Regions from separate parts of the Thermosinus thermophiluss DSM 23256 genome, predicted to be linked through region 1. Evidence: riboswitches for the same ligand, from Rfam matches in the RefSeq annotation. Region 1 holds a riboswitch; each other region holds the start of a gene.

Evidence for each region. Region 1 has a riboswitch for lysine ahead of dapB (4-hydroxy-tetrahydrodipicolinate reductase). Riboswitches for the same ligand answer to the same signal wherever they lie in the genome.
Region 2: it holds a riboswitch for lysine, as region 1 does, so the genes downstream of both, BLQ99_RS02635 (amino acid permease) here and dapB (4-hydroxy-tetrahydrodipicolinate reductase) in region 1, are expected to answer to the same signal.
Region 3: it holds a riboswitch for lysine, as region 1 does, so the genes downstream of both, BLQ99_RS07905 (ABC transporter substrate-binding protein) here and dapB (4-hydroxy-tetrahydrodipicolinate reductase) in region 1, are expected to answer to the same signal.

The regions. Positions count from the first base shown of each region.
Region 1 covers NZ_FNBU01000002.1:3,806-8,017, reverse strand. The annotation lists gene BLQ99_RS01290 (hypothetical protein) at 37-354, shown strand; gene BLQ99_RS01285 (YlmC/YmxH family sporulation protein) at 376-672, shown strand; gene BLQ99_RS01280 (general stress protein) at 733-1,365, shown strand; lysine riboswitch at 1,452-1,627, shown strand; gene dapB (4-hydroxy-tetrahydrodipicolinate reductase) at 1,739-2,533, shown strand; gene BLQ99_RS01270 (aspartate-semialdehyde dehydrogenase) at 2,558-3,586, shown strand; gene dapG (aspartate kinase) at 3,609-4,212, shown strand, end outside.
Region 2 covers NZ_FNBU01000003.1:21,992-26,203, reverse strand. The annotation lists gene BLQ99_RS02640 (flavodoxin family protein) at 1-450, shown strand, start outside; gene BLQ99_RS02635 (amino acid permease) at 617-1,972, opposite strand; lysine riboswitch at 2,079-2,256, opposite strand; gene BLQ99_RS02630 (IS256 family transposase) at 2,650-3,876, shown strand; gene BLQ99_RS02625 (DUF1836 domain-containing protein) at 4,059-4,212, shown strand, end outside.
Region 3 covers NZ_FNBU01000011.1:9,092-13,303, reverse strand. The annotation lists gene BLQ99_RS07910 (AbgT family transporter) at 1-1,396, shown strand, start outside; lysine riboswitch at 1,656-1,831, shown strand; gene BLQ99_RS07905 (ABC transporter substrate-binding protein) at 2,024-3,169, shown strand; gene BLQ99_RS07900 (branched-chain amino acid ABC transporter permease) at 3,275-4,159, shown strand; gene BLQ99_RS07895 (branched-chain amino acid ABC transporter permease) at 4,172-4,212, shown strand, end outside.

The DNA.
Region 1 (4,212 bases):
ATATCCATTTGTTAGAAGTATGTAGGGGGGGACTACATGTATGCCATTGGCCTTATTATCCTTCTTACGCTGCTAATAGCATGGTCATTGTGGCTTAGGGCGTGCCGTTTCCGGCAAATGCTTGATGAAAACAAGACCAAACCGTCGCCGGTTTCGCTTGCCGTACAGGAACTGGTGGCGACCGCAGGCGGAATATATCTTTCACTGATTATGCTTGTGTCTTTTTTAAAATTGGAAATACCTTCAACGGTGGGACTTTTGACTGTCGCTATCGACCCGTTGGCGCTAATTTCCTTGGGCGTAGCCATTATTCAGCCGCTGTTTCTAAAACTCTACCTTCTTTTACATAAATAGAACTTATAGAGGGAGGATACTATGCGTCTAAGTGAACTATCAGGGAAAGAAGTAATTAATCTTGGTGACGGTACCCGTCTCGGCATAATTGATGAATGTGAATTAACTTTTGATAGTAAAACCGGGCGGATAAACGCTCTAATATTACCTACCCGTGGCGGGTTATTCAGTTTCTTCAGTGACAACCGGAGTTCGACAATTCCGTGGCATGCCATTAAACGGATTGGCGATGAGGTCGTTATTGTCGACTTGAACAACGCCATTGACCGCCTGTACGCTGGTAGTATGCGACGCGAGCGTTACGAAGACGAATATTAAAAGCGATGGTGGGAAGACTAACATTAAATTGTAATACAATTAATGTTAGGAGGGCATACCATGGCACCAAACAATACAAATCAACAAAATCAAGGTACAACAAACAATGTTGTTACAAGTTATGCCAAGACTCAAACTACATCCATGCAGTCGCAGGCAGTGACACAATCGGCTGTTCAAGGTCAAGCCGCTAAAACTGGCACCGGTGGTCAGAATGTAAAAATGGTTATCGGGGTCTTTGATTCCCACCAACAGGCTGAAAAAGCGGTAAGCGAACTGCGTAACCAGGGGTTTTCTACGGAAGAAATCAATGTTGTCTCCAAAGAACGTAAAAGGCAAAATAACACTGAATTTGTTGATGACGATATTACCGATGGCGCTCTTACCGGCGGAACATTGGGTGGGATCGGCGGTCTCATGGTAGGGGCAGGAGCGCTTGCTATTCCTGGTATTGGACCGATCGTTGCTGCCGGACCTATTGCCGCGGCATTGAGCGGCGCGGTAGCAGGGGGTATTGCCGGAGGGTTGATCGACTGGGGTATTCCGGCAGAGGTGAGCCGGCGCTATGAGCAGCATGTTGCTGAAGGCGGAATTTTAGCGGTAATCCGGTCTGATGCGACGAAAGTACAGCAAGCGGCCCAAGTTCTCCGGCAAAATGGTGCTCGGGACGTAGAAAGTCATAATGCCCGGTAGGAAAAATAATAAATTTTTTTAAATATGTTTGACACTGGTGTAACCATTATTATACAATGAACGTAAAATGAATAATAAACCTGCGCAGGGTGAGTAGAGGTGCGGTCCTCAAGAGTACTTTCAGGGAGAGTGGCGTCCAGGATCTGAAAGGAAAGGGATGACCGCCGAAGTACGAAAGAGTGCCAAGCTTTCGTGCTGGTGTTGCGCCGAACAGGTGTAACACTGTCACCAAAGTTAATTTTGGTGGAGCGCTATCTCAACTAAGGGCGGGGAAACACCAGTGTTTCTTGTTCCCTTTAAGGCTGTCTGCTAGTGGCAGCCGGTGAGATAGCGTTCACCGGCTGCTTCTTATTTTTATAGGAGGTGAAAGGTAATGATTCGGGTAATGGTGTGTGGAGCTTATGGGAAGATGGGTCGCGAAGTTTTGAAGGCAGTACATAGGGACGAACAACTCAGCATTGTAGGTGCGGTAGACATCAAGTCCAATTTTGATGATGTCGGTGAACTGATCGGTGCAGGCAAAATAGGTGTAACCGTTGGCAACGACCTGCAAACGGTCATTAACGAAACCAAACCCCAGGTTATGGTTGATTTTACAAACCCCGATACGGTAATGAACAATATCCGTATCGCAATTAAAAACGGTGTTTGTCCCGTAGTCGGCACTACCGGTCTTAGCGAGGCCGATGTGTCTGAAGTAAGGGAATTATGCAAGCAAAGTCGTGTAAATGCGATTATTTCCCCGAATTTTTCCGTGGGCGCAGTGCTTATGATGCAACTGGCGCAGGAAGCTGCGAAATATTTCCCCCATGTGGAAATTATTGAGCTGCACCACGACCAAAAACTGGATGCACCGTCAGGAACAGCGCTGCGAACGGCCGAGCTAATCATGCAGAACCGTGGCAGTATGCATCAGGGACATCCTGCCGAGGTGGAAAAACTGGCTGGTTCCCGTGGCGGCAATTTTGAAGGCATTCGTATCCATAGTGTGCGACTGCCCGGATATGTGGCTCATCAAGAGGTTATCTTCGGTGGTCTTGGGCAGACGTTAACGATTCGCCATGATTCCATTTCCCGTGAGTCTTTCATGCCGGGTGTGTTGTTGGCGTGCAAGCGGGTTTTAACCGTCGACGGACTTGTCTACGGACTGGAAAACATTATGAAGTGAACTGAGTAATAGGAGGCGAGAGTTATGAAATACAATGTTGCAATCTTGGGAGCGACCGGTGCGGTAGGACAGGAATTTATTAAGCTAATTGAAGAGCGTAAGTTTCCGGTGGGGAAGTTAAAATTACTTGCTTCCGAAAGGTCTGCCGGCAAACAGATGCAAGTTTTGGGCGAAACATATACTGTCGAAGAAGCAAAAGCCGAATCGTTCAAAGACGTGCAAATTGCTCTTTTTGCCGGGGGACCGGCCAGCAAGGTTTTTGCTCCGGAAGCCGTTAAAGCTGGCGCCGTCGTGATAGACAATTCCAGCACTTTCCGGATGGATCCCGATGTACCGCTTGTTGTCCCGGAAGTAAATCCGGAAGCAATTAAAAATCACAGAGGCATTATTGCCAACCCAAACTGCTCGACGATTATTATGGCTATGGCCTTAAAACCGATTTACGACCGAGTAAAAATCAAACGGGTTGTTGTTTCTACTTATCAGGCTGTTTCCGGAGCCGGCAAAGAGGCTATCGACGAATTAACCGACCAGGTAAAGGCAATAATGGAAGACCGCCCGGTCGAGGCTCGTATCCTGCCTAGCGCTAGCCTGCCCAAACACTACCAGATTGCTTTTAACCTGATACCGCAGATTGATGTTTTCGTTGAAGACGGTTACACTAAAGAAGAAATGAAAATGGTTCATGAAACCCATAAAATTTTCAACGATTATAGCATTGCCATTACGGCTACAACGGTTCGCGTACCTGTTTACCGCAGTCATTCCGAAGCCATTAACCTAGAATTAGCGGGGCCGCTCTCGGTTGAGGAAGCACGCAGTGCCCTTGCCGCTTTTCCCGGTGTTATCGTGCAGGATGACCCCGCCGAAATGCTCTATCCAATGCCACTTTATACATCTAATCGCGATGAAGTGTTTGTCGGCAGGCTTCGCCCCGATAAGTCGGTCACTTATGGGCTCAACATGTGGGTAGTGGGGGATCAAATCCGCAAAGGAGCGGCCCTAAATGCCTTGCAAATTGCTGAGTACATGATTGACCATAAATTAGTATGAGGTGTGACGGATGCGTATAATTGTGCAAAAATTTGGAGGGACTTCGGTCGCATCCTCCCAGGTTAGAGAACTTGTTGTCCAAAAAATTCACAGCGCAATGGAGCAAGGGTTTAGTCCTGTCGTAGTGGTTTCCGCTATGGGGCGGAAAGGGGACCATTATGCTACCGATACCCTGATTGACCTTGCCCGCTCCGCATACAAACATATTGCTGCCCGCGAACTAGATCTGATTATGTATTGCGGTGAAATCATCTCCGCGGTAGTCATGACAGGCACGCTGCAAGCAGCTGGTATTGATGCGGTCATGCTGACCGGCGGTCAGGCCGGTGTTATTACCGATAATAATTTCAATAACAGTCGAATTTTAAAAGTTGATCCTTCACGATTGATGGGCTTGCTCAGGATGGGCAAAACGCCAGTGGTTTGCGGCTTTCAGGGCGTTACTGTCGACGGTGAATTCACGACGCTTGGGCGGGGAGGAAGTGATACTACGGCGGCGGCTTTGGGAGCGGCTCTCAATGCCGAAATGGTTGAGATATACACAGATGTCGACGGAATCATGACTGCTGATCCGCGCATAGTGACCAACGCTAAAATTTTAGATTCCATTACTTACGCCGAAGTGT
Region 2 (4,212 bases), on a different contig from region 1:
ATTAATATAACTGGCCTGAACATTCACGACTGCGTTGCCTGTTGCACATGCAAAACCACCAAGGGCGAGTACTGCGCCATTAAAGACGACATGCAAACCCTATATCCAAAAATTGTGGAGGCAGATTGTCTTGTTCTTGGCACTCCGGTATATATGGGACAAATGACCGGACAAATGAAGAATTTTTTTGACCGCTGGTACACCTTCATGGATGCGGACTATCAAATACGTTATCTGCCGGGGAAAAAATACATTACCGTTACGGCCAGCGGCGCACCTGCCGAAGTTTTTCAATCTTTATCAGACTACCTAAACCATTGGCTCGGCAACTTTTTTAAGATGGAACTCGTGAAAAATATCGTCGGCGGCGGTTTGGGACCGGCAGATGCCATCAACAGCCAGCCCGAACTTCTCGCTATGGCCGAGAACACTGGACGCTCCCTAAAATAATGCAAGGACAATAACTGCCACATTCTTGGCCTGAGAAAGCAGCAGGGCTCCACCACAGTAGTGGTGGAGCCCTGCTGCTTTTTAAATTATTTACATTTGCCTCAGAAAGCTTCGTCGAAGAATAATAACTGCAACAAGACCTTAATTAGTGAGGCAGTCTTAGCGGTTACGAATTAATATTTGCAGTTTCCATAACCGACTGGTTGCTAAGCTTCATATACAGATAAACGGGAATACCGATAAGGATAAGCAAAAAGCCATACATAACAGCCTCGGCACCGCTGCCGTAGATGGTCCACAGGGCATAAGCGAAGCCCAAGAGCGAGAGGAAAGAATTTTTGATAAAATTCCCAAAAGAGAACTGCCCGGTACGTTTGGACAGTAGCAGTATTTCGGCCGCCGCGGCAAAAACGTACGGCGGCAAAAAGGATAAGGTAGCTAATAAAATCATGAAGTTATAGGCCGCTGTCAGCGAATCTACATAGTTAAGGATAAGGATGACGTTAGCAATAATGCCGCTGACAATAAGCGAAGTGTGCGGCGTAGCAAACTTAGGATGAACGGAGGCGAGACCCTTAGGCAACAAACCGTCCTCGGCCGCGGCGAAACTGATGCGGGCAGTAGATAATACCCAGCCGGCAGTGGCGCCGAGGGTGGAGACAAGGGCGCCCAAAGCGATAAATTCCGAACCCCAGCCGCCGGAATACTGGTTGAGAATATCAGCCAGCGGCGAGGAAGATTGCGCGAGTGCATCTTGGCTCATCGTGCCCATGGCTACCAGGCTTATCGCCAGATACAGCACGGTCGTCAGGCCAATACCCCAGATGGTGCTCAGACGGACGTTGCGCTCCGGGTTTTGTATCTCACCGGCGGCAACGGTGGCCGACTCCAGACCGATGAACGCCCACAGTGTCGCGGTAGCGGCAGCCGAGATAGTTTCAATGCCCTTTCCCTCCGGAAACATCGGCCCGGCAATTTTGAGGTCGAAATGACCGGCGCCGACAATCACAAACACAATTAAGGGAACAACTTTCAAGATGGTAGTGATAAGGGTAACAAGACCGGCCTCCCGTACCCCTTTAATATTAATTAACGTGAAAAACCACAGCAGAAAAGATGTAATAGTAAAGGCCACAAGCCCATTTTCTTTAACGATCGGGAAGAAAAAGGATAAATAGCTGGCGAAAGCCGTTAAAATAGCAGCATTGCCGATAATAGCCCCAATCCAGTATGACCAGGCATTGATAAAGCCGGTAAACTCACCAAAGGCCATTTTGGAGAATGCGTACGGGCCGCCGGTTTGCGGGTATCGGGAGCCTAGATTGGCGAATGTCAACGCGAGCAGGATGGATCCGATGCCGGTAAAGGCCCAGGCCAGGAGCGAAGCCCCAGGGCCAGCGCTGTTGGCAAGCGTGTTCGGCATCATAAAAATACCTGAGCCAATCATGTTGCCCATGACCAGCGCGGTGGCCGCGGCCAACCCCAGCCCTTTTTTTAACTCAGGTCGCGGCTTGCTCTTCATAATGTTCTGTCCTCCTTCTTTAATCTTTATCAAAACAAAAAACAGGTACCGAGGAGATATCTCAGCACCTGTTCAAAGGCATTCTTGGGCCTTAGAGCCAACGTAGTTCTGAGATAGCGCTCCACCGAAATAAACATTTCGGTGACAGTTCTGTGCCTATTCGACCCAGACCCAGCCTGGGAAAACCGAGCAATTTTCCCAGACTTCGGCGACAACTCCTTTCGCAAAGACCCATTTGCTCAAAAGTCTTTGGTACTCTTAGTTATCGCGCCTCTACTCTACAGTTTCTTTATTTAAATTCCTACTAAAGTGTAGCAGCAAGTACATTACGTGTCAACTGGAGAAAAACAACGAAAATATGGAAAATATTCCCTTTAGAAAAAACGCGTATACTCGTTATTGAGATTATTGGGGTGTTATAACAGGTAATGTTGTAAGCGGCGGCGAAAATGTTTACGCGCCAAAAAAAAGAAACTGATAAGTCAGACTGATCCTGCGACTATAAAACCAAACGAGGTGCAGCATTTCAATGAAAAAAATTAACTTAACCGAACTAATCGAGCGTGTCCGCGAAATAAATAATATTCCGATTGAAGCAATCCCTGACATCGAGAATGTATTCTAAACTGTGTAAATGGCAATAATCTCCAATAGAATGATGAAAGGGAGATATCACCATGACACAGTTAAACGAAAAGGAAATACAGCTCGCAGCACTGATCTGCGAAGGCTGTACAACACCCGCCGAGCTGACGGCGAAACTCAAGAATTTGTTTTCCGGAGCGCTAGAAAAAATGCTTGAAGCCGAAATGGACGAGCATCTGGGTTATGAAAAGCACAGCGTTTTGGGAAATAACAGTGGCAATAGCCGCAACGGTTACGGCAAAAAGACAATAAAAAGCGAATGGGGCGAGAGCGAAATCAAGGTTCCGCGCGACCGAAACGGCACCTTTGAGCCGCAGGCCATCGAAAAAAGGCAGACACGCACTGACGACATCGAAGCGAGGGTTATGGCCATGTACGCCAAAGGTATGTCCACCCGTGATATTGAGGATCACCTCCGCGATATATACGGGGTAGAAGCCTCAGCGAGCCTCATTAGCCGGATCACTGACAAACTTATGCCGGCTGTCGTTGAATGGCAGTCGCGGCCTCTCGATGCTATATATCCAATCGTCTTCTTAGACGGGATCATGTTTAAAGTACGCAAGGACAGCCGTGTTGTCAATAAGTGCCTTTACTCCGTCTTGGGGATCAATCTTGAAGGGCGTAAGGAAATACTGGGGATATGGCTGTCAGAAAACGAAAGTGCGAGCTTCTGGGTTACCGTATGCAACGAGTTGAAAAACCGGGGCGTGGAAGATATCTTCATCGCATGTCGCGACAACCTTAGCGGGTTCTCGAACGCCATTGAGACGGTTTTCCCCAAAACGGAGCAGCAGCTGTGCGTGATACACCAGATCCGCAACTCCACAAAATACGTGCCGTACAAGGACATAAAGCCGGTCATGGCGGATTTAAAGAAGGTGTACGGAGCGCCGACGTTGGAGGATGCAGAATACCGACTGGAGGAGTTTCGTGAAAAGTGGGGCAGGAAATACCCGCAAATCCTTAAATCATGGGACGCAAACTGGGCGGAGCTGTCCACCTATTTCAAGTACCCGCAGGAGGTCCGTACACTGATATACACCACAAACGCGGTGGAGGGCTTCCATCGGATGTTACGCAAGTTCACCAAGACCAAGACGATATACCCGACGGACGATGCGGTTAGGAAATCAGTCTATATGTCAGTGCAGGAAATATCCAAGAAATGGAGTATGCCGATCCGAAACTGGGGAATAATATTCGGACAGTTGATGATCTTCTTTGAGGATCGGCTACAGGGTAAAATGGCTATATAGCCCAGGGGCTCTGCCCCCGGACCCCCGGGGTTTATCGCTTTTGTTTTCCAGGGCGGCAGTAAAAGGCGGCTCCTATAGGAATCCGCCCTGCCAAACCTCACTCGCCGCTCGGGTCGCTCCCCAGCGTTGCCCTATCCTGCGTGTGAATAAAAGCATTATTATTATGCACAAATTATTGTTAGATTATTCCATTTACACAGATTGCCGGACACTCCCCTGACATCGAATTATATATGGATCAACTATTAAGCTTTCTTAATCAACGCTTAAATCCCCAAGGTATAAAAACGGACAGCCAGATTTTTACCAAAACAATGATAAATAACCCTCCTCGAT
Region 3 (4,212 bases), on a different contig from region 1:
GTACATAGGCAAGGGCGGCAAGCCGGTAGTCGTAAAGGTGGTAAACCTGCTCAACGCCGACGGCTTCCGCTACATCCTGCAGGACATGGTGAAAAACTTCGTCAACTTCCCGCCCCTGGGGCTGGTCGTCGTTATGATGCTGGCCATGGGCCTGGCCGAAGCCACCGGTTTCGTGAGCGCCTTTGTCCGCCGGATCATGCTCGGCGTCCCGTCCTGGGCCGTTACCAGCACCATCTTTTTCCTTGGCATCAACGGTAACCTGGCCTCTGACGCCGCCACCGTCTTTATCCCCGCGGCGGCGGCCGCCGTATTCGCCAGCATGGGCCGCAACCCGCTGATGGGCATGTCGGTCGCCTTCGCCGCCACGCAGGCGGGCTTTAGCGCTAACGTACTGCCCGCCGGCACCGATGCGCTGCTGGCCGGTATTACCCAGTCGGCCATCGGTACTATTCCGCAGACGGCCAATTCGCCGGCCCACCCGCTGATTAACTATTATCTCATGAGTTCGTCCGTCATTATCCTGACGATTGTCGGGACGCTGATTGCCGAGAAAGTGGTGGGGCCGCGCCTTGACCGGCTACATCCCGTAACCGGTTTTGACATGAAGGCCAGCGACCATGCGCTTACCGCTGAAGAGAAAAAGGGCCTGCGCTACGCCGGTTGGGCCGCGCTGGGGTATGTGGCGCTGCTCCTCATCCTGCTGGTTCCGGAAAACGGCCTCTTGCGCGATCCCAAGACGCACGCCATTTTGCCTAAGTCGCCCTTCCTGGACGGCATTATTCCATTGCTCTTTTTCTTCTTCATGACCGTCGGCATCGCGTTCGGCATTGGCAAAGGCGTTATTAAAAAGGAAAGCGATGTTGCTAAATTTATGGGGCAAGGTCTGTCCGGCATTCTCAGCTTTATCGTCACCGCTTTTTCCGCCGCCCAGTTTATTGCCTGGTTCAATAAAAGCAACCTCGCCACCGTGCTGGCCATCAAGGGCGCCGATTTTCTGAAAGCACTCGACTTTACCGGCATATCCCTTATCCTCGCTTTTATCCTCTTTTCCGCATTCGTTGACCTATTCATTGTCAGCGGCTCGGCCAAATGGCTGATCTTAGCGCCGGTCTTTGTCCCCATGTTCGGCCTGTTAGGCTATGAGCCGGCGCTGACTCAGGCGGCGTACCGCATTGGCGAGAGCTCGGTCAACAGCATTACCCCGCTTAACTATTATTTGCCGGTGATGCTCGGCATTATGGCCAAGTACTCCAGTAACACCAAGGTCGGCATGGGCACTTTGGTCTCGATGCAGCTCCCCTTCGGCATCGGCTTTTTGGTTGCCTGGACCGCCTGGCTGATGGTGTTTATTCTGCTCGACTTGCCGCTCGGGCCGGGCGTTAAGATTTATCTGTAATTAAGTTTATCTGTAATTAAGCTTTTAACCGCCAAGTACGCAAAGGGCGCGAAGCTCTAAAAAGTATCCCTTTTTTGGCGCGACACGTGTCGCGCCCGCTACCCTTTGCGGCCTTGGTGGTTTTGCAGTTTTGTTAAAAATGCATGCGCCGATGCCGCTTATATTTACATAAAATTTTAACTAAAATAAATTATTAAAAAGTTATTGACATTCTGTTTACCAATATTATACAATTAACGCAAAAGTAATATACCGAACGTCCAAAGATAGAGGTGCGGGCAACATGAGTAGCTCCAGGGAGAAGGGCATCGCTGAACTGGAGGGAAAGGGTGACCGCCGAAGCATGGCCGGCTGCCGAACCGGTCATGCTGGTCCTGCGTCGAACAGGCGCCGGACTGTCACCAATTGCGTAATTGGTGGAGCGCTATCTCATCTGGCGTATATTCCAGCAAATATCTGCAGCAGTCTTTTGGCCCGGTGAGTAGCTTGCCGGGCCTTTACTTATGTCCGATCATATCTGGAGCGGTCATTTCATATGGTATATTGACTTTTCGCAGCAGGGAGGGGTTTGGGCGGCATAATAGCGACCCGGACGGAGTTAGGCATTGAAAAAGAGGAGGGGTGTACGTGTCCAAGTATATGAAATTATTATCCTTGGTGGTGGTACTCATTTTCCTGGTGGCGGCGGCCGGGTGCGGCGGCAGTTCCGGCACGTCGGCCGGCAAAGGCAATCTGGTGATTGCCATGGTTAACCCGCTGTCGGGTGACAGCGCTACTTACGGCGTGAGCCATAAGAACGGCATAGAACTGGCCCGGGAGGAGATTAACAAGGCCGGTGGCATTAAGGGGCAGCAAATCGAGATCCTCTTCCACGACGATGCCGGCGATCCCAAGCAGGCGGCGGCAGGGGCGCAGAAATTCGCCGACCAGAAAAACGTCATGGCCATCGTGGGGTCGTGCCTGAGTTCCAATACGCTGGCGATGGTGCCGATTACCGATAAAGCCAAACTGCCGCACTCGGTTGTTTCGTCCAGCACGCCCAAACTGAGCGGCATCAGCAAATACTTTTTCCGCATGGCCGTGCAGGACGCCCAGGTCGGCATCCTGATGGGCGACTTGATCGCCAAGAAGCTGGGGGCCAAAAAGGTCGCCATTTTGTACCCCAATAACGATTATGGCAAGGGTTTGACGGCGGCGATCGAAGACACGCTCAAACAGCATGGCGTAACGGTCGTGTCCAACCAGGCCTATCTGGCTACCGACAAAGATTACTCGGCCCTGCTCACCGGGATCAAGGCCCAGGGGGTTGACGCGCTGGCCGTGGCCGGCACCTATACTGACGGCGGCCTGATTACCAAGCAGGCCCGCGAACTCGGCCTCACCATACCAATCGTCGGCGGCACCGGTTTCTACAGCCCGAAATTCGTGGAAATCGCCGGCAAGGCGGCGGAAGGGGCCATTTTCCTGGGCGCCTTCGTGGCCTCCAATCCTGATCCGGCCGTGCAAAGTTTCGTGAAGAAGTATAAAGAAAAGTATAATATGGAGCCCGATACGTTCGCCGCCCTCGGTTACGACCAGATGTACGTCCTGGCCGAGGCAATGAAGAAGGCGGCGGAGAAAGGCGCCATCACCCGGGAAAACATCCGGGATGCCATGGCCCAGACTAGCTACAAGGGGATTACCGGCACGGTTACCTTTAACGATAAAGGCGACTGGGTCCGCCCGTACTTATATATCACCGTAAAAGACGGCAAGTTTGTTCTGTACCAGTAAAATGCAGCGCGGGAAGCGGTCGATAGCTGCTTCCCGCTTTTTGCTATACAATAATGGGGATCGCGCCTCTGCGCTCTCCGCGGTTAAAAGTTTGGGGGTGACAAGATGCTCTTGCTGCAGCAAATCATCAACGGTCTGGCCCTGGGCGGGATTTATTCCCTTATTGCCATCGGCTGGACGGTAGTATTCGGCATTATCGGTCTTATCAACTGGACCCACGGCGAGGTGTTCATGATTGGCGCCTTTGTGGGCTTTCTGCTCATTACGCACTTTAAGCTGAACCTCTTTGCCGCCCTCATTCTGGCCATGGTCGCCAGCGGCTTTACGGCCTTTCTGATTGACCGGCTGGCGTACCGTCCCCTGCGCAATGGCCCCCGCCTGGCGCTGTTTATTACGGCGCTGGGGGCGTCTACTTTCTTGCGCAATCTGGCGGCCATTATCTGGGAGCCCCATTCCCGGGCCTATCCCCCTACCCTGGACTTTTCCGTCATGACCTTGCAGTTTGGCGGCGCTTCGCTGACGGTTAACAGCCTTCAGGTGTTCATTTTTGTGGTTACCCTCGTGATAATGGCCTTTCTGCAGTGGTTCATCACCCGTACCATGATGGGCAAGGCCATGCTGGCCGCGTCGCAGGACATTGAGACCGTCAGCCTGATGGGGGTTGAGGTCAACCATTTGGTTACCATCACTTTCTGGGTAAGCGGCCTCTTAGGCGGCGCCGCCGGTGTCCTGGTCGGTGTTTTGTACGCAATCGACCCGATGATGGGCGCCATGGCCGGCCTGAAGGGCTGGGCGGTCGCCGTGCTCGGCGGGGTAGGCAGCATCACCGGGGCGATGGTGGCCGGGCTGATGCTCGGTGTGGCCGAAAATATCGCGTCCGTGTATATTTCCTCGGGCTATCGCGACGCCATTGCCTTTATTGTCATGATTTTGGTGCTGGTCATTAAGCCCACCGGCCTGATGGGTTTTAAATTCGAGGAAAAGGTATAGGGAGGTGGCGTCATGACAACTGCTCTCGCACCCGCATGGCGGCAGTCGCTTAC